Regions from separate parts of the Streptomyces sp. NPDC048473 genome, predicted to be linked through region 2. Evidence: riboswitches for the same ligand, from Rfam matches in the RefSeq annotation. Region 2 holds a riboswitch; each other region holds the start of a gene.
What was found. A riboswitch is a leader RNA that binds a small molecule or an ion and turns the genes downstream of it on or off. The one in region 2 is predicted to bind cyclic di-AMP.
Positions count from the first base shown of each region.

Region 1: it holds a riboswitch for cyclic di-AMP, as region 2 does, so the genes downstream of both, ACGFU7_RS04460 (NlpC/P60 family protein) here and ACGFU7_RS25905 (transglycosylase SLT domain-containing protein) in region 2, are expected to answer to the same signal.
Region 3: it holds a riboswitch for cyclic di-AMP, as region 2 does, so the genes downstream of both, ACGFU7_RS28575 (M23 family metallopeptidase) here and ACGFU7_RS25905 (transglycosylase SLT domain-containing protein) in region 2, are expected to answer to the same signal.
Region 4: it holds a riboswitch for cyclic di-AMP, as region 2 does, so the genes downstream of both, ACGFU7_RS28080 (transglycosylase family protein) here and ACGFU7_RS25905 (transglycosylase SLT domain-containing protein) in region 2, are expected to answer to the same signal.

Region 1 is NZ_JBICXE010000002.1:253,754-257,957, forward strand. Features, by position in the region: gene pcrA (DNA helicase PcrA) at 1-1,468, opposite strand, end outside; cyclic di-AMP (ydaO/yuaA leader) riboswitch at 1,726-1,891, shown strand; gene ACGFU7_RS04460 (NlpC/P60 family protein) at 1,890-3,038, shown strand; gene ACGFU7_RS04465 (hypothetical protein) at 3,116-3,469, opposite strand; gene ACGFU7_RS04470 (NlpC/P60 family protein) at 3,826-4,204, shown strand, end outside.
Region 2 is NZ_JBICXE010000017.1:144,933-149,136, forward strand. Features, by position in the region: partial or broken gene ACGFU7_RS25895 (ATP-binding cassette domain-containing protein) at 1-402, opposite strand, end outside; partial or broken gene ACGFU7_RS25900 (ATP-binding cassette domain-containing protein) at 523-1,137, opposite strand; cyclic di-AMP (ydaO/yuaA leader) riboswitch at 1,848-2,033, shown strand; gene ACGFU7_RS25905 (transglycosylase SLT domain-containing protein) at 2,038-2,790, shown strand; gene ACGFU7_RS25910 (DUF2461 family protein) at 2,927-3,577, opposite strand; gene ACGFU7_RS25915 (hypothetical protein) at 3,687-4,004, opposite strand.
Region 3 is NZ_JBICXE010000021.1:39,426-43,629, reverse strand. Features, by position in the region: gene ACGFU7_RS28580 (M16 family metallopeptidase) at 1-1,299, shown strand, start outside; cyclic di-AMP (ydaO/yuaA leader) riboswitch at 1,660-1,826, shown strand; gene ACGFU7_RS28575 (M23 family metallopeptidase) at 1,840-2,646, shown strand; gene ACGFU7_RS28570 (GntR family transcriptional regulator) at 2,872-3,585, shown strand; gene ACGFU7_RS28565 (HPr family phosphocarrier protein) at 3,728-4,009, opposite strand; gene ACGFU7_RS28560 (GNAT family N-acetyltransferase) at 4,182-4,204, shown strand, end outside.
Region 4 is NZ_JBICXE010000020.1:94,558-98,761, reverse strand. Features, by position in the region: gene ACGFU7_RS28090 (cytochrome P450) at 1-1,168, shown strand, start outside; gene ACGFU7_RS28085 (transglycosylase family protein) at 1,274-2,221, shown strand; cyclic di-AMP (ydaO/yuaA leader) riboswitch at 2,521-2,692, shown strand; gene ACGFU7_RS28080 (transglycosylase family protein) at 2,696-3,430, shown strand; gene eno (phosphopyruvate hydratase) at 3,735-4,204, shown strand, end outside.

The DNA of each region.
Region 1 (4,204 bases), on a different contig from region 2:
CACGGTCGCCGATGCCGCGCTTGGGCACGTTGAGGATGCGGCGCAGCGGGACGGTGTCCTCGGGGTTGGCGAGGACCCGGAGGTAGGCCAGGACGTCCCGGACCTCCTTGCGCTCGTAGAAGCGCACGCCGCCGACGACCTTGTAGGGCAGGCCGACGCGGATGAAGATCTCTTCGAAGACACGGGACTGCGCGTTCGTACGGTAGAAGATCGCGACGTCGCCCGCCTTGGCGTCGCCCGCGTCGGTCAGCCGGTCGATCTCGTCGGCGACGAACTGCGCCTCGTCGTGCTCGGTGTCGGCGACATAGCCGGTGATCCGGGCGCCCGTGCCGGCGTTCGTCCAGAGGTTCTTGGGGCGGCGGCTCTCGTTGCGCTCGATGACCGCGTTGGCGGCGGACAGGATCGTCTGCGTGGAGCGGTAGTTCTGCTCCAGGAGGATCGTGGTCGCGTTCGGGTAGTCCTCCTCGAACTGGAGGATGTTGCGGATGGTCGCGCCGCGGAAGGCGTAGATCGACTGGTCCGCGTCACCGACGACGCACAGCTCGGCGGGGGCGTCGGCCTCTCCGGCCGGGCCGACCAGTTCGCGTACGAGGGTGTACTGGGCGTGGTTGGTGTCCTGGTACTCGTCGACCAGGACGTGCCGGAAGCGGCGGCGGTAGTGCTCGGCGACGTCGGGGAACGCCTGGAGCAGATGGACCGTCGTCATGATGATGTCGTCGAAGTCCAGCGCGTTGGCCTCGCGCAGCCGGGACTGGTACATCGCGTAGGCCTGGGCGAGCGTCTTCTCGAAGCCGTCCGCGGCCTGACCGGCGAAGGTCTCCTCGTCGATCAGCTCGTTCTTCAGGTTGGAGACCTTGGCGGTGAACGCCTTCGGCGGGAAGCGCTTCGGGTCGAGGTCGAGATCGCGGCAGACCAGGGCCATCAGCCGCTTGGAGTCGGCGGCGTCGTAGATGGAGAACGACGAGGTGAAGCCGAGCTTCTTCGACTCGCGGCGCAGGATGCGTACGCACGCGCTGTGGAAGGTCATGACCCACATGGCGTTGGCGCGCGGTCCGACGAGCTGCTCGACGCGCTCCTTCATCTCGCCCGCGGCCTTGTTGGTGAAGGTGATCGCCAGGATCTGGCCGGGGTGCACCCCGCGCTCGGCGAGGAGGTGAGCGATGCGGTGGGTCAGCACCCGGGTCTTGCCGGAGCCCGCTCCGGCGACGATGAGCAGCGGGGAACCCGCGTGGACCACGGCGGCGCGCTGCTCGGTGTTCAGCCCGTCGAGGAGCGCCGCGGCGTCGATGACGGGGCGGTGCGCGCCGTCGCGGTAGTACGCGTCTCTGGGTGGCGGGGGCCCGTCGAATACGCCCGCGAAAAGGTCCTCCGGCACCGCTTCGGGTGCGGAGTCCTCGGGGGGTGGCGGGGGCTCTTCCTCCGAGTGCTGGAGGCCGGCCAGGAAGCTGTCGTCAAAGAGGCTGCTCATCGCTTGTCGAGTCTAGGCCGCCGCACCGACACCCGACGGCCGCATGGCGAACCGGACCCGGCGGCCGGGCACACAAAGAGAGCGGGCACCCACGCCACGTAAGAAAATCCGGGCCCTCGTCCGCCCGCGCCGCCCCCTTTCATCAAGGTCACGAAAATGTATCGGGCATATCGAACATCGACCTTCACAGCAGCACCACGGGTTGGCTAGCGTGCTCGACCGGGCGGCCCGTACCCCCTGAGGCGAACCACGCCGAGCGGGCACCCACGCCGAATCCGTGCTGCCCTCGCGGGAGTTCGGAACCGGGGACCCACACGCAGTACCGGGGTGAATCGGTCCTTATCCCCCACTCGGACCGTAGGGCAGCCTTCCGTTCCGCCCGAACCCGACAGCTAACCCGGTAGGCGGTCCACGGAAGGAGATGCCGGCCTTGGCGTCGCATCGCAAACCGCGCACCCGGGTGCGCACCACCACACCGGCCGTCGGGTTCACGACGGCGGCACTGGCGTCCGTGACCCTGCTCTCCACGCAGAGCGCCACGGCCGCGCCCGCTCCGAAGCCCAGCATCGAGGACGTCCAGAAGAAGGTCGACGACCTCTACCGGCAGGCGGGCACCGCGACCCAGCAGTACAACCGGGCGAAGGAAACCTCCGCCACCCAGCGCACCAAGGTCGACGCCCTGCTGGAGGACGTGGCCGAGCGCGCCGACAAGCTCAACGACGCCCGCAGGACGCTCGGCGCCTACGCGGCCGCGCAGTACCGCACCGGCTCCATCGCGCCGAGCGCCACCTTCTTCCTGGCCGACGACCCGCAGTCGTACTTCGACCAGAACCAGCTGATGAGCCGGATGACCGGTCAGCAGCAGAAGGCGGTCACGGACTTCCGTACGCAGCAGGCCAAGGCGTCGAAGAAGCGCGCCGAAGCGGTGCAGAGCCTGGAGACGCTGACCGCGACACAGACCACGCTGCGCACCAGCAAGCAGAACGTCCAGAAGAAGCTGGGCGAGGCGCGCGCGACACTGACGAAGCTGACCGCCGAGGAGAAGGCCCGGCTCGCGGCGCTGGAGCGCAAGAAGGAGGCGGAGGCCAAGCGCAAGGCGGAGGAACTGGCGCAGCAGCAGGCCGCCGCCAAGGCGGAGGCGGACCGCAGGGCCGCGAAGGAGGCGGAATCCGGCAGCGGTACGGGAACGGGCACCAAAACCGGCTCGGACAGCAGCGCCACCACCAAGGCGGAGAAGGCCCTCGCCTTCGCCACGGCCCAGATCGGCAAGCCGTACGTCTGGGGCGCGACGGGCCCGTCCTCGTACGACTGCTCCGGGCTCACCCAGGCGGCATGGAAGGCCGCGGGCGTCGACATCCCGCGCACCACCTGGGACCAGGTGGAGACAGGTATCCGGATCGCGACGGCCGATCTGCAGCCGGGCGACCTCGTCTTCTTCTACGACGACATCAGCCACGTCGGCATCTACAAGGGCGACGGGATGATGATCCACGCGCCGAAGCCGGGGGCGAATGTGCGCGAGGAATCGATCTACTACATGCCGATCTACGGCAGCGTGCGGCCGTCGTAGCGGCTCACACTCCTATGCCCTCAGCGGCCGGACGGGCTTGAATTCCGAGCCCGTCCGGTGGTGCGGCGCGGGCCGGCTCAGGTCCAGAGCGTGGCGATGAAGATGTTGGCGAGCGTCAGCCCGCCCACCGCCGCGAAGGAACCTTTGTCGACCTTCTCCTCGTCCCGCTTGATGTAGACGAGCGCGAGGATGACGACCAGGAGCAGCAGCTTGACCCCGATCTTGATGTTGTTCACGGTCTGGTCGTCGGCCTCGTTGAGCCCGACCAGCGCGACACCGGTGACCAGCATCGTCAGTGCGCCGTGCAGCATCGCCGGGACGAACCGGGCCGTGCCCGCGCCCATCGCCTTCATCTGGGTCAGGAAACCGCCCAGCAGAGAGGCGATACCGATGATGTGCAGGGCGACGAAGACATTGATGAGTACATCCATGGGTCCGCAGCCTAGCCCCGGCCATATCACCACTCCGCAGGCAGGTGTGACTTCCTGTCGCTTCACTCACGTCTGCACCAATTGCCTGACTCTGGTGTAATTTTCCCGATCAATCAATGACAGTGCCGCGCCAAATTCGGGCAATAGGCGTCATTACGACTCTTCCCCGTGCCCCGGGTTTAGCGTCCTGACCAGGTGACCGGCTCACCGCCGCTCCGCACCCGGACGGCGAACCGGTCACCCCGCCGAGAGATCCGGCGGCGGGCCACTCCCCCTGTTGGTGACCCGCCGCCGGACCTCCGGCGGGCCCGCCGGTAGTCCCCGGCGGGCAGTCGCCAGGAAGGACGCACGCCCCCGTGGCAGCGCACCGGAAACCCAAGCAGCGCCCGTACACCGGCTCTGCTGCCCGCACCGCAGCCACCCTCGCCTTTGCCGGGGCCGCCACCGCTGCCGCCCTGCCGGGCTCCGCACAAGCCGATCCCCGGCTCACCCCCGCCCAGGTCGGGGCGGAGATGGACCGGCTGTACCACGACGCGGAGGTCGCCACCGAGCAGTACAACGGCGCGAAGGAGAAGGCGACCGCCGCCGCCGATGCCGTCGACACCCTGCGCGACGAGGCCGCCCGCAGGACCGAGCGCCTCAACGCCTCCCGCAACGCGCTGGGTTCACTCGCCGCCGCGCAGTACCGCACCGGTGGCCTCGACCCGGCCGTACAGCTGGCGCTCTCCTCCGACC
Region 2 (4,204 bases):
GCCGTTGCGTCCGACGAGCGCGATCCGTTCGGGCCCGTGCACATGGAGGTTGCCCTCGTGCAGCCTGCCGAACCGGGGGCGCAGCTCGTGCAGGCTCAGTACGGTGCGGCCGGTGGGAACGGCGGTGTGGGGAAGGCTCACGCGGATCTCGGCATCGTCACGGATCGCGTCCGCGGCCTCCTCGCGGCGTTCGCGCGCCTCATTGAGACGCTCCTCATGGACGCCGCGAAGCTTGCCCGCCGACTCCTGCGCGGACCGCTTCCGGCGGCCGGCAAGGATTTTCGGGAGCCCGCCCTCGGCCTCCATCTTCCTGCCGTGGCGCTGACGGCGGGCCAGCTTCACGTGGGTCTCCTCCAGTTCGCGTTTCTGCCGGCGTACGTCCGCCTCGGCTGCCCGCAACATCCGTCCGGCGGCCTCCTGTTCGGTGGCCAGGGCTTCTTCGTAGGCGGACCAGCCGCCCCCGTACCAGCTCACGGATCCGGAGCGCAGTTCGGCGATGCGGTCCACGCGCTCCAGCAGTTCGAGGTCGTGGCTGACCACGACCAGGACACCCGAGCGCCAGGAGTCGACGGCTTCGTAGAGCCTTCGGCGCGCGAACACATCGAGGTTGTTGGTCGGCTCGTCCAGAAGGAGGACGTCGGGACGCTCCAGCAGCAGTGCGGCCAGGCGCAGCAGGACCGTCTCCCCTCCGGACAACTGGCCAATGGTGCGGTCCAGTTCGACGCTGTCGAGTCCGAGTGAGCCCAGTGTCGCAAGGGCACGTTCCTCGACGTCCCAGTCGTCACCGATCGTCTCGAAGTGCTTCTCGTCCACATCCCCGGCTTCGATGGCGCGCAGCGCGTCGCGCCGCTCGGCGATGCCCAGGGCCTCGTCCACACGCAGTGACGTGTCGAGGGTGATGTTCTGAGGGAGGTGGGCGAGGCTGCCGGCGACGGCCACCGAGCCCTGGGAGGGGCGCAGTTGGCCGGCCAGCAGTCGCAGCAGTGTGGACTTGCCCGCGCCGTTGGTGCCGACGAGCCCGGTGCGGCCCCGGCCGATGCTGAGAGAGAGTCCGTCGAAGACGGTGGTGCCGTCCGGCCATTGGAAGGACAGGGCGGAGCAGGTGAGAGAGGCGCTGGGGGCGGTGGGTGTCGCCATGGTGATCCTCGCAGTCGCAAGCGCGGTGAATGGGGGCTTCGTATGCGAGCACCACGCAGCGACCGAACCGAAAGGGAGGTGCGGCGGTCCGGAAGATCGAGGGACGGCTCATGCACCGAGGTCGCATCCACGCGGGGTCACGGGCAGGACAGAACACTGCTACTGCGTGACGGGCGTACGGCTGAAGCCGTACGGCGCGATGATCGCGAACCTCAGATGCGCAACGTCCACCTCTATCGGAGACAACAGAACCGTTCAAAACGATAACGACCCGGAGGGCGAAAGGCAAAGCCTCGGTGCCGTGCGGGGGAGTGGGACGAGCGGCCCGCGTGCCGGGACGCCGGACACCGGAGGTCATGGAGCCCTGTCGGGTGCGGCCGGCCCGAGAAGCACCCAGATCCCCACGGGTATGTCCCAGTATGGGCGATTTATTTAGAAGTGATCTCTTGGTTAATAAAGAGGCATTTAAGGAGAGTTGTGACCTTCGAGTGCTGACCGAATTGCACCGTTTGTTCGCTCCGTGGCGTGAGTCACGTTCAGAGCTCAAGATGCCGTGACGCGCGGCCCGGTTCCCTTCTGCGTAAGGAAATTTGGCTTCACGGTGTGAGGTGGATTACTGCCGATTCCATGATTCGATCTTGCAAATGAATTGTGATCCAAAAATGGGGGCTTGTTCCTTTTGGTGTTTCTCGCCTACGGTCACCGTCAATCCGGACGGAACGCCGAATCCTGCCGCCGTCCGGCAATCCGACCACTCATGTACGGCAGGAGCGGGGAACCCAGGTAAGCCGCCGGTCCGGTATCCGGAACGGCTCGGGGTGAAGCCGCATTCGCTTGCGGCCAGACATCTCCAGTCTGAACCCGACAGCTCACCTCGTAGGCGACGGAGAGGAATTCGCTATGTCCACAACGGGTAACCACCGTCGTCGTAAGTCCACTTCGCTGACCCGCGGTCTCATAGCCGCGACCACGGGTGGAGCCGCTCTCGTGCTTCCGCTGATCGGCGCCGGCTTTGCCTCGGCCGCACCGGCACAGACTGTCACCGCCGAAAAGGCTGCGGCGTCAACCGTCGCCACCGTCAAGGAAAAGGCCGCGCCCACCATCTATTCCGTGATCGCGGGCGACACCCTTTCCAAGATCGCAAAGGGATATTCCCTCAGCGGTGGCTGGCAGAAGCTGTACGAGGACAATCGAGAGACCATCGGCGCCAACCCCGCACTGATTCGCCCGGGCACGAAGCTGACAATCGGCGCCCAGGCCGAGGCCAAGACTGCCGCAACTGCCACTGCCGCAACTGCTGCTGCCGCACCGGCCGCGCAGCCCGCGACGTACACGAACGACCTGGACGGCTGGATCAAGGAGTCGCTGGCCGTCATGGCCCAGAACGGCATCCCCGGCAGCTACGACGGCATCCACCGCAACATCATGCGCGAGTCCTCCGGCAACCCCCGGGCCATCAACAACTGGGACTCGAACGCCGCCAAGGGCACGCCGTCCAAGGGCCTCCTCCAGATCATCGACCCGACGTTCCTTGCCTACCACGTGCCCGGTACGTCGATGGACAGCTACGACCCGGTCGCCAACATCACCGCATCGTGCAACTACGCCGCCGACAAGTACGGCTCCATCGACAACGTGTTCGGGGCCTACTGATCCGCAGCAGCGCCGATGGCGGTTCAGAACCGATGGGTGGCGAGGGGCCGAACAGGCCCCTCGGAAGGGACCACACCCGCCGGTCCGGGACCGCCTTTCGGCTGCTCACCCGCGTGGGCGGCACACGGAGGCGACGCTACGTGGCGCGTCGGCGGGAGCCGGGAACGGTCACATGGCCGGCGAGCCAGGAGAGCAAGGGCTCCAGCTCCTCCGCCGCTGCGACTACGGCATCGACCAGCGCCGACGTGTGCTGTGCGCAGTCCCCGCCGAGGGGACGGGCAGCCGAGACCGAGCGGTACCGGAGCAGGTCGGCACGGGGATGACCGGCGTCATGACCGCGTGGCATGCGCTTCATGGTGTCCCCGGTGATCTCATACCCCTGCGCCCCCAACGCCTCGATGGCACACACCAGCTCGGGTCCACTGTCCTGCGCGGCGACGGCCGTACGGAACAACGGGACCTGCCCGGGGTCCGGGTACGTCCAGCCCCCCTTGATCCGGAGCCCGTCGAGGTCGAAGCGCAGACCGATCTCGACATTGCGCGCGATCCTGATCACCGCCACTTGGTGCTGCCACCACCACGGGTCCTTGCGGAACCCCCAGACGGAGAAGTCCTCGTACGCCTGGTCCGCGTCCGCCACATCGTTCAGCAACGCGATCATGGGCTGCCGGACGAGGCGCTCCCGGTCCCTTCGGCGCTTCTCACGCGCTTCTTGCGAAGGTATGCCCTCCAACTGCAGAAGCAGCTCGAATGCTTGCTCTGTCCAGCCACTGAACGCTCTGCTCACGCAAGGGATCCTAGTGATCCGGGACATTGAGGGCGGGCGCGCACCGTTTCCGAAGCCGTTCCCTGCTCGCCGGACCGCAGTGCCCGGCGCGCCCCCGTCGACGTAACCCTTACTCCTGGGCGCTCTCCGTCGGCTGCTCCGGCTTCTGGAGCGGAGGCCTCGGAACCGTGGCCGCTGCTCCCTCCCGGACGGACTCCACCACCGCCTCGTGAAGGCGCCGGCTGTCGTCCTCCGAGCAGCACGGCACAGGACTGCCCGACATGGTGAACCAGTCGATCGCACCCGTGTACTGCACAGTGATCTGGGCCGTGTCATCGGCCCAGGTCGTGTGAACGGTCAGGTCTCCGGACAGGACGCCGACCTCGTCCGTGAGCACGCCACCGTGCCCGGAGAACACACCGCGAGTCGTCCATGACGCCCAAGCCATGTCTCCAGGCTGGCATCAAGACCGTGGATGCGCGACCCGCGGCGATCCGCGCATCGCGGCGCTCGAAACGCCCGCACCCTTCCGGAATCTGGAATGGGCGAAACTTTGCATCGGATCCTGCTGCGGTTCCCGCACCCGCCGATCCCCAGAGAATGACGCACTCTTAACGCCAAATCGTCAGATCTGCTCGCCGAAACAAC
Region 3 (4,204 bases), on a different contig from region 2:
CTCACGGTGCTGCGCTGCCACCGCCCCGGCCAGCAGGTCGTGGCAGTCGAGATCTTCCTCGACGCCCCGCTGGACGCCGAGCCCGAGGGCCTCGACGGCGTGGCCACGATCATGTCGCGGGCGCTGTCCGAGGGCACCGACAAGCACACCGCCGAGGAGTTCGCCGCCGAGCTGGAGCGCTGCGGCGCCACCCTCGACGCGCACGCCGACCACCCCGGTGTCCGGGTCTCCCTGGAGGTCCCGGCCTCCCGGCTGGCCAAGGCGCTCGCGCTGGTCGCCGAGGCGCTGCGGGCGCCCGCCTTCGCCGACAGCGAGATCGAACGGCTGGTACGCAACCGGCTCGACGAGATCCCGCACGAGCAGGCCAACCCGGCCCGGCGCGCCGCCAAGCAGCTCTCCAAGGAGCTCTTCCCGGCCGCGGCGCGGATGTCGCGCCCGCGCCAGGGCACCGAGGAGACGGTGGAGCGGATCGACTCGGCAGCTGTGCGTGCCTTCTTCGACGCTCACATCCGGCCGTCCACGGCGACCGCCGTGATCGTCGGTGACCTCACCGGCATCGACCTGGACGCCCTGCTCGCCGACACCCTCGGCGACTGGTCGGGAGACACCGCCGAGCCACGTCCCGCCCCGCCGATCACCGCCGACGACACCGGCCGAGTGGTGATCGTCGACCGTCCGGGCGCGGTGCAGACGCAGCTGCTGATCGGCCGGATCGGCGCCGACCGGCACGACAGCGTGTGGCCGGCCCAGGTGCTGGGCACGTACTGCCTGGGCGGCACGCTCACCTCCCGGCTGGACCGTGTGCTGCGCGAGGAGAAGGGCTACACCTACGGCGTACGGGCCTTCGCCCAGGTGCTGCGGTCGTCGGCCCCGGATTCCGCCTCGGGGGCGACCGGTGCCGCGATGCTCGCCATCAGCGGATCGGTGGACACGGAGTCCACCGGACCGGCGCTGAAGGACCTGTGGACGGTCCTGCGGACCCTGGCGGCCGAGGGGCTGACCGATGAAGAGCGCGAGACGGCCGTGCAGAACCTCGTGGGTGTCGCACCGCTGAAGTTCGAGACGGCGGCCTCGGTCGCGGGCACCCTCGCCGACCAGGTCGAGCAGCACCTCCCGGACGACTACCAGGCACAGCTGTACGCCCGGCTCGCGGAGACCGGCACGGTCGAGGCGACCGCAGCGGTGGTCAACGCCTTCCCGGGCGACCGGCTGGTCACGATCCTTGTCGGTGACGCGGCGCAGATCGAGGAGCCGATCCGGGCCCTGGGCGTCGGAGAGGTGTCGGTGGTCGCCGGCTGACGGGCGTACCCGTCGTGGACGCCGGACGATCGTCCGGCCCGCCGCGGGCGACGGCCGACCGGCCGCCCTGTCGCGTGTGACAGTTCACCGGTCGACTGTCACGTTCGACCGAGCACCAGCCGCACCGGCAGCGCTGACCAGTCCACCGACCCGTCATATGTCCGCATACCGGGACAGAAGGAAGACCCCTGTGAGTCAGATCTCGTCGGGGTCTTCCTTTTTGTCCGTTTTGGTGGGGAGGTTGCCTGTCTGCCCTGTGGGATGCGCTACAAAACGGCCTGTCCGTTTGGTGAATGAAAGTGACCCCGCTTAGCGTCGGCTGGGCTGTCCGTCACTCGTATGCCGCATCCGTGACGTACCGGGCAGCCATCGCCGAGTCCCCGTCAGGCGCGAGCCTGGGGAGCCGGGGACCCATGAAGTCCCTGGGGTGAATCGGATGCCTGAGCCTCGGTGAGGCCGGGGCGTCCGTAGGAGACCTTCCTGCTCCGAACCCGTCAGCTAACCCGGTAGGCGAGAAGGAAGGAAAGGATCAGCCACTTCATGGCGTTCACCCGTGCCACCGGGAAGCATCGTGCCCCGAACCGTCTGACGCGCAGGAGCGCGAAGATCGCCGGCGTCGCGGCTCTGGCCACCACCGGCGTCATCGGCGGCATGGCCTCTCCGGCCCTCGCCGCGGACGCCTCCGTCAGCGACACCGGTCTCAACCAGGTCATCGCCATCGAGGGCGCCCTCGCCGACCAGATCGACGCCCAGGCCGACGCGCAGAAGCACCAGGCCGATGTCGCGGCCAAGGCGAGGGCGGAGGCCCAGCGGAAGGCCGAGGCCAAGAAGAAGGCCGAAGCCAGGAAGAAGGCGGAGGCGAAGGCCGACGCCAAGCGCGCGGCCGAGGCACGCGCCGAGAAGGCCCGCGCCGCCCGGTCCGCCGAGCGCACCCGCCTGGGCTCCTTCCAGCTCCCGGTCGCCGGTTCGTACGTCACCACCGGTTACAAGTCCAGCGGCTCGCTCTGGTCCTCCGGCAGCCACTCGGGCATCGACTTCCACGCCGCGTCCGGCAGCTCCGTCGTCGCCGTCGGCGCCGGTACGGTCGTCGAGGCGGGCTGGGGCGGCGCGTACGGCAACAACATCGTGCTCCGGATGACGGACGGCACGTACACGCAGTACGGCCACCTCTCCTCGATCGGTGTCTCCGTCGGCCAGAGCGTCGGCGCGGGCCGGCAGATCGGCCTCTCCGGCTCGACCGGCAACTCCACCGGACCACACCTCCACTTCGAGGCCCGGACCACACCGTCGTACGGCTCCGACATGGACCCCGTCGCGTACCTGCGCGCCCACGGCGTCAACGTCTGACCGACGCTCCACCCGCAGCACCCCCGAAGGCCCCGGCAGCACGCCGGGGCCTTCGCCGTACCCGGCCCCGCGCCCGCCCGCAGTACCTGCCCGCCGAACCGTCCTGTGGCCAAAAGATATTCATGGATTTACACCCGGCATCGGAAATGCGGCCGCATTGCAATAGAGTCACGGAAGAGGCGTCGGTCGGCCGCGTTTCGCGGGGATTAAGGCGGAGGTTCGGACATGCGTATTCCGGCGCATTCGGTATGCACGGCGATCCGTGACGACATCGTCTCCGGTGTCTTCGAACGCGGCAGCCGGCTCACCGAGGAGTTGCTGGCGCGTCGTTACGGGGTCTCCCGTGTCCCGGTACGGGAAGCGCTGCGCACCCTGGAGTCCGAGGGCTTCGTGGTCACCCGCCGGCACGCGGGCGCCTGCGTCGCCGAGCCCACCGAGCAGGAGGCCGCCGACCTCCTGGAGGTCCGGATGCTGCTGGAGCCGCTGGGCGCCGCGCGCGCCGCGCAGCGCCGCACCGAGGCACATCTCAAGGTGTTGCGCGGTCTGGTCAGACTCGGCCAGGAGCGGGCCCGGCGGGGCGAGGGGGAGGATCTGCGCTCGCTGGGCGGCTGGTTCCACGAGACGCTGGCGCAGGCCTCCGGCAGTCCAGGGCTGATCGCGCTGCTCACCCAGCTCCGGCACAAGATCGCCTGGATGTACACGGTCGAGCAGCCGGCCCGGCCGGTGGATTCCTGGGCCGAGCACGGAGCCATCGTGGACGCGGTGGTGCGGGGTGACGCGGAACGGGCCAGGGCGCTGGCCACCCAGCATGCCGAACGGGCCGCGGCCGCTCACCGGCTGCGCCGCACCGACAGGCCGGGCCGCCGGCCCGCCGCCTCCCGCGCCGACCGGGTGAGGACTTCGCAACATTCCGTAAACACCACGGGCGTTCGGCATTAACAATTACGCCGTATACAAAGAGTCGTAACTCTGTGAGGGCTTTCTTTGGGCTGCCCGAATTCGCTCCGGTCGTCCCGGGTCAGGAAAGCGAAAAAGCCGCAGCCCCGAATATGGGTGCCGCGGCTCTCTCGCAGAAAATGGTTCAGACGGTCTCCGGAAGCTCATCCAGCCCTTCGGCAACCAGCTTCGCCAGACGGTCCAGGGCGGCTTCGGAGTCGTCGGCCTCGGATGCGAGCACGATCTCCTCGCCACCGTGCGCTCCGAGACCGAGCACCGCGAGCATGGAGGCGGCGTTCACCGGGTTGCCGTCGGCCTTGGAGATCGTCACGGGGACGCCGGAAGCCGTGGCGGCACGGACGAAGATGGAAGCGGGGCGGGCGTGCAGGCCCTCGGACCAACCGACGTTGACGCGGCGCTCAGCCATGGTTCTGCCCTTCACGAATCAATGGTTGTCTAGACCAGTCTCTCATGTGGTGCGCGATGCTCCGGCCGACTCGCGGCACGCCCACAACCCGTGCTGTACCGCCGATCAGCCCCCTCAGACTGCCCCGGCGCCAAGACCTACGCGACCGCTGACGGAGCCGTAGTCTTTGCGCATGCAGCCCTCGCCGGAGCAGAG
Region 4 (4,204 bases), on a different contig from region 2:
GCTGCCCAGCGGAGTCGAGGCCTGGCTCGTGACCCGGTACGCCGATGCCCGGCAGGCGCTCGCCGACATGCGGCTCTCCAAGAACCCGGCGCACCACGCCGAGCCGGCACACGCCAAGGGGAAGACGGGCATCCCGGGCGAGCGCAAGGCGGAGCTGATGACGCATCTGCTGAACATCGACCCGCCCGACCACACCCGGCTTCGCCGCCTCGTGTCCAAGGCGTTCACTCCGCGCCGGGTCGCCGAGTTCGCGCCGCGGGTGCAGGAACTGACGGACCGCCTCATCGACCGCTTCATCGCGGAGGGGAAGGCGGACCTCATCCATGACTTCGCGTTCCCGCTTCCCATTTACGCGATCTGCGATCTGCTCGGCGTCCCGCGCGAGGACCAGGACGACTTCCGGGACTGGGCGGGCATGATGATCCGCCACGGCGGCGGGCCGCGCGGCGGGGTGGCCAGGTCGGTGAAGAAGATGCGCGGCTATCTCGCCGAACTGATCCACCGCAAGCGGGAGAACCCGGGGGACGACCTGATCTCGGGGCTGATCCGGGCCAGCGACCACGGCGAGCACCTCACCGAGAACGAGGCCGCGGCCATGGCCTTCATCCTGCTCTTCGCCGGGTTCGAGACGACGGTCAACCTCATCGGCAACGGGATGTACGCGCTGCTGCGCAACCCCGCACAGCGCGAGCGGCTGCAGCGCTCCCTCGACGCGGGGGAGAGCGATCTGCTGGAGGCCGGGATCGAGGAACTGCTGCGGTACGACGGCCCGGTGGAGCTGGCGACCTGGCGGTTCGCCACCGAGCCGCTGACGCTCGGCGGACAGGACATCGCGGCAGGCGACCCCGTACTCGTCGTGCTCGCCGCCGCCGACCGCGACCCGGAACGCTTCGAGGACCCCGACACGCTCGACCTCGCACGGCGTGACAATCAGCACCTCGGATACGGGCACGGCCTCCACTACTGCCTGGGAGCACCGCTCGCCCGGCTGGAGGGACAGACCGCGCTCGCCACGCTTCTGAGGCGCCTTCCGGACCTGCGCCTTGCGGTGGAACCTACCGATTTGCGGTGGCGTGGCGGACTCATCATGCGCGGACTGCGCACGCTGCCCGTGGAGTTCGAACCAGGGGGCGCCCCGACGCAAGGTGACACTCTGTCAACTCTGTGACTTTCACGTGATCTGCGCTGCATCGACTTGTGACACACGTTCGAGTCCCGCTAGGTTCACCGTTCGACTCACCAGTCACTCGTCAGTCACACGGAAGGCAACCCCATGGGCTCCGCGAACGGCAGACACCGTCGCCCTCGTCAGGCACCCGCCATCGTCGTCGCCGCGGGCGTGACCGGATCGGCCATCGCCATCCCGCTGCTCGGCGCGGCCGGTGCGCACGCGGCCGACGCCACGACCTGGGACCGGGTGGCCGAGTGCGAGAGCGGCGGCATGTGGAGCGCCGACCTCGGCAACGGCTTCTACGGCGGCCTGCAGTTCTCGCAGGAGACCTGGAAGGCGTACGGCGGCGAGTCGTACGCCTCGCGTGCCGACCTCGCCAGCCGCTCGCAGCAGATAGCCGTGGCCGAGAAGGTCCTGGACGACAAGGGCCCGCAGGCGTGGCCCAGCTGTGCGGTCATCTCCGGCCTCGCGGTGGACGGGACGCTGCCGGGTGTCGACCCGGGCTCCGCGCCCTCCGCCGAGCCGACAGAGGGCACGGAGCCGGCTGACAGCGCGTCGGCGGCCCCGTCCGATGACGCCACGCCGTCGGACAGCGCCTCGGACGGCACGGACGGCTCGAAGGGCTCGGGCGGCACCGACAAGCCTGCAGGCAAGGCCAAGCCGTCCCCGAAGCCTTCGGCAACCGAGTCGGCCACGCCGTCCTCCGAGGCGTCTGATTCATCCGATTCATCTGACTCGTCCGACGGTGTCGGTGGCAAGCACCGTGGCGCGCCGGCCCCCGAGGGGAGCCAGGACGCGAACGGCGGCAGTGGCCGCGAGGCGGGTCGTCACGCCTCCCGTGGTGACGCCGACGCACGCGACGCGGGCGCTTCCGTCGCCGACGGTACGTACACCGTGCACCCAGGCGACAACCTCTGGGCGATTGCTGATGCACAGAAGGTTCCTGGTGGCTGGCCCGCGCTCTATGAGGCCAACAAGGATGTCGTCGGCTCCGACCCGGATCTCATCCTCCCTGGCCAGAGCCTCGATCTCGGCGTGAAGGCCGAGTGAGAGCGGTCTGAAAATCAGCTAAAAGAGCCTCAAAAACCGGGGTAGTTCAGGGACCTATGTCCGCTTATGCGTAAGTGAGACATGGGTCTCTTTGCGTCAACTGGCGTGTCGCGCCCAGGGGACCCTTCCGCACCGCCCTCACCTGCGAAAACGACAGTTCCCCAGATGCAAGTAAGGGCGAATTGCCCGATGTGTCCGTCTTTGAATGTGAGGGTTGCGTATGTTTACGGTCGGAACCGCTCGCACCGCGGGCCCCGTCGACCGTCACGCCGAATCCTGCCGTCGGTCGAAGGGAACAGACGCGTAAAGCGCCGTAGGCAGGAGCGGGGGACCCAGGTAAGCGCCGGGCCCGATCGTCGAGAGACGCATCAGGACCGGCTTGGGGTGAAGTCGCGTGCTAGGACGTGCGACCGGGCAACTCACTTGGCCCGAACCCGACAGCTCACCTCGTAGGCGTCGGTGAGGAGAAGTTCCATGCTGTTTTCCAGCAAGGGCAAGCACCGCCGCCCGTCCAAGGCCGTCCGTATCGTCACGCTCGCGGGTGTCGCCGGTACCGCCGTCGCCGTTCCGCTGATGGGCGCGACCGGCGCCTCCGCCGCCTCCGTCGCCACCTGGGATGCCGTCGCTCAGTGCGAGTCCGGTGGCAACTGGTCCATCAACACCGGCAACGGCTACTACGGCGGTCTGCAGTTCTCGCAGTCCAGCTGGGCCGCCGCCGGTGGTACGCAGTACGCCTCCCGTGCCGACCTGGCCACCAAGGCTCAGCAGATCGCCATCGCCGAGAAGCTTCTCGACATGCAGGGTCCGGGTGCCTGGGGCTGCGCCGGTGCCGGCAATCTGACCAACGACGGTGTCGACCCGGGTGTCGACACCGGCTCCGGCGCCACCGAGCAGAAGAGCGCCCCGGCCGCGCCGAAGCAGCAGGCTCAGCCGAAGAAGGCCGAGCGCACCGAGACCCCCGCCGCCTCCCGCTCGGACCGCTCCGCCGCCCCGCAGGCCGAGTCGAAGAAGACCGTCACCACGCCGACCGGCGAGAAGGTCAAGAGGGGCGACGGCGAGTACAAGGTCGCCTCCGGCGACTCCCTGAGCAAGATCGCCGCCGACCACAAGGTCAAGGGCGGCTGGCAGCAGCTGTTCGAGCTGAACAAGGACATCGTCAAGGACGCCGACCTGATCTACCCGGGTCAGCAGCTGCACCTGACGAAGTAGTCCAGGCTCACTCCTCCCCGAGCACCCCGGCCCGGCGCGCAATCCCCCGTACGCGCCGGGCCGGGGTTTCTGCGTGACGCGGTACCCCCTATGTAGGGAGCGCGACTATGGGTGATCGTTCAACTGTTGTAGTTACTGGCCAGTAAAATTCTGGCTGTTTGCCCGGTACTGCGCGCTCTTGGGTCCTTTTTCGTCCCAGGGGACGGGCGGTCGTCCGACTGAGCGGGCCGGGCCGGTTAGGCTCTTGTCGCAAGGCCAAAGTGACCCTGCACAACCAGTGTCATATCCCAGAAGGAGATGCCTCGTGCCGTCCATCGACGTCGTCGTAGCCCGGGAAATCCTCGACTCCCGGGGGAACCCCACGGTCGAGGTCGAGGTTGGCCTCGACGACGGCAGCACGGGTCGTGCTGCCGTGCCGTCCGGCGCCTCCACCGGTGCGTTCGAGGCCATTGAGCTTCGCGACGGTGACCCCAACCGTTACCACGGCAAGGGCGTGGAGAAGGCCGTCCTCGCCGTGATCGAGCAGATCGGTCCGGAGCTCGTCGGCTACGACGCGACCGAGCAGCGGCTGATCGACCAGGCGATGTTCGACCTGGACGCCACCGAGAACAAGGGCTCGCTCGGCGCCAACGCCATCCTCGGCGTCTCGCTGGCCGTCGCCCACGCCGCCTCCGAGGCCTCGGACCTGCCGCTGTTCCGCTACCTCGGTGGCCCGAACGCGCACCTGCTGCCCGTCCCGATGATGAACATCCTCAACGGTGGGTCGCACGCAGA